Regions from separate parts of the Paenibacillus sp. FSL P4-0338 genome, predicted to be linked through region 1. Evidence: predicted binding sites of a transcription regulator. Region 1 holds the regulator's gene; the other holds the start of a gene.
The links. Region 1 encodes CtsR, which represses protease genes until heat stress. Its sites were predicted from a motif close to ATGGTCAATAAAGGTCAAACA; they were not measured.
Positions count from the first base shown of each region.

Region 2: clpP (ATP-dependent Clp endopeptidase proteolytic subunit ClpP) is a predicted target of CtsR. The motif match lies at 1,840-1,860, and genes of this name have one in related genera.

Region 1 is NZ_JBBOCG010000001.1:4,528,051-4,531,467, reverse strand. Features, by position in the region: gene MKZ07_RS19955 (GNAT family N-acetyltransferase) at 1-847, shown strand, start outside; gene MKZ07_RS19950 (CtsR family transcriptional regulator) at 1,208-1,669, shown strand; gene MKZ07_RS19945 (UvrB/UvrC motif-containing protein) at 1,700-2,224, shown strand; gene MKZ07_RS19940 (protein arginine kinase) at 2,253-3,317, shown strand; gene clpC (ATP-dependent protease ATP-binding subunit ClpC) at 3,354-3,417, shown strand, end outside.
Region 2 is NZ_JBBOCG010000002.1:52,235-55,651, reverse strand. Features, by position in the region: gene gap (type I glyceraldehyde-3-phosphate dehydrogenase) at 1-218, opposite strand, end outside; gene MKZ07_RS24365 (sugar-binding transcriptional regulator) at 335-1,387, opposite strand; tRNA gene MKZ07_RS24360 (tRNA-Arg) at 1,680-1,754, shown strand; gene clpP (ATP-dependent Clp endopeptidase proteolytic subunit ClpP) at 1,948-2,544, shown strand; gene MKZ07_RS24350 (GDSL-type esterase/lipase family protein) at 2,620-3,258, opposite strand; gene MKZ07_RS24345 (PdaC/SigV domain-containing protein) at 3,412-3,417, opposite strand, start outside.

The sequences.
Region 1 (3,417 bases):
CTTTTTGCATCCGTTCCTGATTCCCTTTTACCGTAAATTCGGCTGGGAGATCTATTGTGAATATAAGAAGTACACTCTTCCGGTAGGGAAGTTCCCGCATAAGACAGAGATTAAGGGCAGCGTGAAGCGCGATACCTCTGATCTTGCAGTATTCCGGCAGTTGTACGACCAATTCGCCATGAGGTATAACGGTACTCTCCAGCGCAGTGAGACCTGGTGGAAGGAAAGTGTGCTTGATGACGATACACATTCCTGTGTGTTTTATTCTGAGCAGGGTGACCCGGAAGGTTATGTGCTGTATAAGATAGTGCAGCAGGAGCTGGTCATAGATGAGTTCATCTATGGGAACGAGCTTGCCCGCCAGGGCTTGTGGACCTTCCTTGCCAATCATGATTCCATGATTACGGCTGCACAGCTGAAGCTGGTGCCTGCTGACGATATTCTGCCCTTTCTCCTTCCTGATCCGCGGATTGCGCAGGAGAATTATCCATACTTCATGGCGCGTATCGTCAATGCCAAGGCTTTTGTGGAGAACATGAGCTTCAATGTGCCGGAGGGTGAACGGGAGCGGGTGCTTTATATTGAAGATAAGCATGCGTCCTGGAACAACGGGTTGTGGCAGTGGACGGTGTCGGAGCAGGGGGAGGCGACGCTTACCCAAATTCAGGGCGAGCGGTCAGAGGCTGACCTGGAATGCAGTATCGGCACGCTTACCGTGCTGCTGATGGGGTATAAACGTCCGCTTCAGGCGGCAAAGTACGGACAATTATCCGGGACTGCTGAGGCGACAGCTTGGCTTGAAGCGCTGATTCCGCAGGCCGAGACGGCATTATTCGATTTTTTCTGACAGAGAAAAGCTCTTCCCCTTCCCTTGGAAGCGGAGGAGCTTTCCTATACATAACGCCTCAATTCATGGAACTAAGCAGGCAACCGGAATACAATACAGCCAAAAAGTAAAAAATAAGAGTAACCCCTTGGAATTCAGTGAGAATATGTTATAATATGAAAAAGTCAAAGAAAGTCAAAGTCAACGCAGGCCGGATATATCGTTCTCAGGAATGTAACATTTAGAGAAAAGCGCAGTGCAGAGGCTTTTGCAGCCGATTCTTATTGCATTGCCAGGGTTAAATTCTAAAGAGCATGTCTCTGACGGCAGGCGTTGGCGCAGCACAGATTTAACCAATGCTTACACACTGGAGGATGAGTGATGCGTAATATCTCCGATATTATTGAACAATATCTGAAGAATATTTTGCATGAAAGTCCCGAAGGTACGGTGGAAATTCAGCGCAATGATCTGGCGGATCAGTTCTCCTGTGTCCCGTCACAGATCAATTACGTCATCAGCACACGGTTCACATTGGAAAAGGGATATGTGGTGGAGAGCAAACGCGGCGGCGGCGGATATATCCGGATTCAGCGCTATGAGCTGCCACAGAATGTGGCCCTATACGCACATCTGAACTCCACGATAGGGAATGATATGGATCAGAATTCTGCCGAAGGGCTGATTTATCAGCTGGAGGAGGCCCGATTCCTCTCCAAACGTGAAGCGTGTCTAATGCGGTCTGCGGTTTCCCGGGAATGCCTGACGGTTAATCTGCCGTACCGGGATGAGATTCGTGCCAAGCTTATGAAGGCTATGCTAATCTCTTTATTGGGCAAATAATTTGTCAAATGGTAAGGAGGGACACCGCTCATGCTATGCCAGGAATGCGGCGTCAAACCGGCTACACTCCACTTCACGAAGATCGTGAACGGGGAGAAGACGGAATTTCATATTTGCGAAAGCTGTGCGCGGGAGAAGGGTGAACTGATTCCCGGAACTGCGGGAGGCTTCTCTATCCACAGCTTGCTTTCCGGTCTCCTGGACCTGGAGGGCTCGGGCAAGGGAAAATCAGCAGCAGCACAAAGTGTGCAAGGTCTGCATTGCGAAAACTGCGGTATGACCTATTCACAGTTCAGCAAGCTGGGACGGTTCGGCTGCAGCTCCTGCTATAAGTATTTCGACAGTACGCTTGACCCGCTCTTCAGACGGGTGCATGGCAGTACAGCACATGTCGGCAAGCTTCCCAAGCGGGCTGGAGCACAGATTATGTGCAAGCGCCAGATTGATGAGCTGAAGCAGGAATTACAGCAGAGTATTGTGCAGGAGGAGTTCGAAACCGCAGCTGAGCTGAGGGACAGAATCCGCAAGCTTGAAAAAGAAATTCCACAAGAGTAAAGTCTTTGATATATAGGGGGGATCAGGCATGTCAAGTCTCCGGTATACCGAACAAGCACTTAGTGAATGGATGCGCTGCGGCGGCAGTCATTCAGAGATTGTCATCAGCAGCCGTATGCGTATCGCCCGTAATCTGGAGCATCTTCCGTTCCCGCTACTTGCTTCGGCAGAGCAGTCGGAGGAGGTGCTGGAGCAGCTTGCCCCTGTATTTCAGGGCGATGCCTCTGCAGATTTCGGTAGCTTTGAACTGCTGAGACTGGATGAGCTGGGTGAGCTGGACAAAAAAGTGCTGGTGGAAAAGCACCTTATCAGTCCTAATCTGGCGGATGACTCCAAAGGCGGGGCAGTTATTCTTAATGAGGATGAGTCGGTCAGCATTATGATTAATGAGGAGGATCATCTCCGCATTCAATGCCTGTTCCCTGGGCTGCAGGTCAGAGAAGCATGGGTGAGGGCGACCGCCATCGATGATATTTTTGAGGCTGCTGTCAATTACGCCTTCGATGACCGCAGAGGATATTTAACAAGCTGTCCCACCAATGTGGGAACTGGGCTAAGAGCTTCGGTTATGGTCCATCTGCCGGCCTTGGTGATGACTCATCAGATCAACCGCATTTTATCTGCAGTCAATCAGGTGGGGCTTACCGTTAGAGGAATTTATGGTGAAGGCAGCGAAGCAGTAGGGAATATCTTTCAGATCTCGAACCAGATTACGCTGGGACAGACCGAAAGTGAGATTATTGAGAATCTTCACAGCGTAGTCACCCAGATTATAGAGCATGAGCGGAATGCGCGTGATCGCCTGCTGGCGGATTCCGCATTGCGGATTACTGACCGTATCAAGCGCTCCTACGGAATACTGGCCTATGCTGCTGTGATGGAACTGAAAGAATCGGCACAGCGGCTCTCCGATCTGCGGCTTGGTGTAGATCTGGGGATTCTGGAAGGGCCTTCGATTTCAGTGCTCAATGAGCTGAATGTCAAGACTCAGCCGGGCTTTCTGCAAAAGCTGTTCGGTGACGAGCTGTCGCCTACTGAACGCGATATGTACCGGGCAAAGCTGCTCCGGGAGACACTGGGATCACAACATTAATTATAGATATTTATTATCCGTGGAGGTGCAGGAGATATGATGTTTGGAAGATTTACGGAACGCGCACAAAAGGTGCTGGCGCTGGCGCAGGAAGAAGCCG
Region 2 (3,417 bases), on a different contig from region 1:
TTAACATCTTTACCGTTAACTTTGAAGAAGCCGTCATGCACTTCAACATCGCCTTGGAATTTACCTTGAGTTGTATCATATTTAAGCAAATGAGCAAGCATCTTAGCGTCAGTCAAGTCATTGATTGCTACCACTTCGATACCTTCTACATTTTGAATACGGCGGAATGCAAGGCGTCCAATACGTCCAAAACCGTTAATACCAACTTTTACACTCATTGAATAGTTCCTCCTAGAGTTCGTTTTATTTATTCAAGACAGGCCGTGAGGCTCGTCAAGACAACAATGTTAAGTATAATGCATAAACCCTTTGCGCGCGCCCCATTTAATGGAATCTATAGGACCTTTTGTAGCTGTGTGTCGATTTCCTTGCCAATTTCGACAGCCGCCGCCTCGTCGATGACGAGAATATCCTCTTGCCCGAACCGCAGCATCGCATGAATAGCCTTCGCCTTGCGTTTGCCTCCGGCAATGCCGATAACGACTTCGGTTCGGATAATGTCTTCCAGGCGCAGCCCCATGGTCAGCATAGTGTGAACCACTTCGCCGTCCTCATTGAAATAGTATCCGAAGGACTCGGCTACAGCACCCTCGCCCTGAATCTCTGAGATTGTCCCGGAGTCCAGCTTGCGGCGGTGGGTCATTTCAATGGCATCACCTATTCCATGTACAATAATACGCGATCTGCGGATAATTTGTACAATCTCTCCAATATTAGAGTCCTGCGCAAGCGACTGATAGGCGTCTCCGCTAAGCAGATCGGGCACATGCAGCAGACGGTAATTGGCGCCAATCCGTTTGGCCATGGTTGAAGCTATGGTGTTGGCCTGTATCTCCATGCTCTCTCCCAGTCCTCCGCGCGCCGGAACAACCCAGGCGTTCTTATAGGAAAGGGATAGCGGCGGGGTCAGCTGATCGGCCATCTCGGCCAGGGTTGATCCGCCTGTGACGGCAATCGTGTCGTCACTGCGCAGTACGCTGAGCAGTGCCTTGGAGCCTGCGCGCCCCAGTTCACGCTTGGTGAAGGGCGATGTCTCACAATCGCCAGGCACCACAATGACTTTGGTGAGACCGTACGTAGTACGAATTTTCTCTTCCAGATCATCCAGGCCGAATAGGCTCTTGGCGATCGGCTCCAGCAGGTCAAGCAGTCCGCGACCGGCATCGCTAATGCGCATACCGACGCTCTCGATCTCAATGAGCCCCTGCGATTTCAGAAGATCCGTCTCGGCGCGCAGCACCCGCTCAGTCATATCAAGCGATGCGGCTAACGTCCTGCGCCCAATAATATCTGACAGCATGATCTGATGTAGAATCGTATACCGTCTCTTAAGGGTTTCCATGAGATCAGGCAGAAGCTGCTTTTGGATTTCCAATAAATTACGCATGCTTTCACTCCTGCAACTTCGTCTTTCTCTTATCCCTTGTTCGTGGTCTCAAAATGTCCCGGGTTAACTTTTTAAGTCCCACCCATATTCTACCCAAAACTGACGCCGAGTGCAAGTGTTCCGAGACTATAATTCTCAGCCCGCTTTCATCTTATACATGGGCTTGTCCGGCGCACAGCAGGCAGGAGGCGTATCTCCGGCTCTCTTAATGAAAACGGACAAAACTATTTTTAAGCAGCATGCTTAATACACATTGCTTTTATCCGAGATGTGTATTATAATAATTTCTGTTGCGCCCGTGGTCCAATGGATATGACGTAGGCCTCCGAAGCCTGAGATCCAAGTTCGATTCTTGGCGGGCGCGCCATTATTTTCAAGCTTGTACATAATTTAGTGCCGGATATATTATTTTTAACCAATGAGCCGCTTGAGGGCTCTTTTTTTTGAAAGTAAGTTTGACTTTCTTTGACTTTTTGTTTGAATTTGTTTATCATGTGGTTATTACGGTAACAGTAAACAATGAACACATTCGAAGCACCAATTTCAAGGAGGTTTTCCACGTGAGTTATATTCCTATGGTAGTAGAACAGAGCAACCGCGGTGAGCGCGCTTATGACATCTATTCCCGCCTGCTGAAGGACCGCATCATTTTCCTTGGAACGGAGGTTAATGACGTGGTAGCCAATTCCATCATCGCACAAATGCTCTTCCTGGCTGCCGAGGACCCGGATAAGGATATTCACCTGTATGTGAACAGCCCAGGCGGTTCCATCACAGCGGGTATGGCAATCTTTGATACAATGCAATACATTAAGCCGGATGTATCTACCATCTGTGTAGGTATGGCCGCTTCTATGGGAGCATTCCTGCTGAACGCCGGTGCCAAGGGCAAGCGTTTCGCCCTGCCGAACAGCGAGATCATGATTCACCAGCCGCTAGGCGGTGCCCAGGGCCAGGCTTCGGATATCGAGATCCGCGCCCGCCGCATCATCAAGCTGCGTGAGAAGCTGAACCGCATCCTGTCCGAGCGTACAGGCCAGCCGCTGGAGAAGATCGAGAAGGATACCGACCGCGATTACTTCATGAGTGCTGCAGACGCTGCCGAATATGGTATCGTGGACAAGGTAATTGAGAAGACTTTGCCGACAGGCGTATAAGTAATCTATCCCAATGAATACACCAAGAGGCTGTAACAGACCGGTCCGGTCATGTTACAGCCTCTTTCTTCATGCCTACCTTAAGCCCCCGTACCCCAGGGCATCCAGCTTGCCTGCGATTACGCGGTAGCCTCTGCCGTTCGGGTGGATATGGTCCAGGAACAGCAGCCCCCGCTCATTACCGGCAAATTCATGATATATCGAAGCAAAACCTACATTATTACTGCTATAGCCTGCGGCATAGCGGTTGAACTCCCGCACCCACTCTGTTGCTTCATCCACCTGGGGATATGGGTTATAGAGGCCTACCAATCGGATGATATAGGGGCTACGCGTACCAGCCTTGAGCTGTGTAAGGGTGCCCATGATGTCGCTGTAATTGTGCTTGCAATCCCGGAGCGCCTGCTGAAGCAAGCCCTGGAATTCACCGGGCCTGGGCCCCGCTGCCCGGGCTGCCTTAATCAAGTCATTGCCGCCAATGGACATCGTAATGATCTGCGCATCCTTCACTGCTGCCCGGTAGACATTAGAGGTCCTCAGCCGTTGCTTCAGCCCCCCGGTGGTCAGACCGTTGACGCCAAGATTCGCCGGCGCCACTGGCGTGCCCAGCCTCCCTTCTGCCATCCGACGATAGATGGGGACAAACCCGTTCCCGGGCAGCGCCCCGAAGCCAGTTGTGAGTGAATCTCCGATAGCCGTATACGCATAGACCATAACCTTACCTCCCCGTTATAAGCTGCTTGCCTTCTATAGCTTATGACTATCCGGGTAAAGTGGTAACGGCAGGGCAGGCTGATTAGGCACTGCACATGGAGAATGCCCCTGCGTCTCCCGGAGGAAACACAAGAGCATTCTTATGAAGATCTATTATTT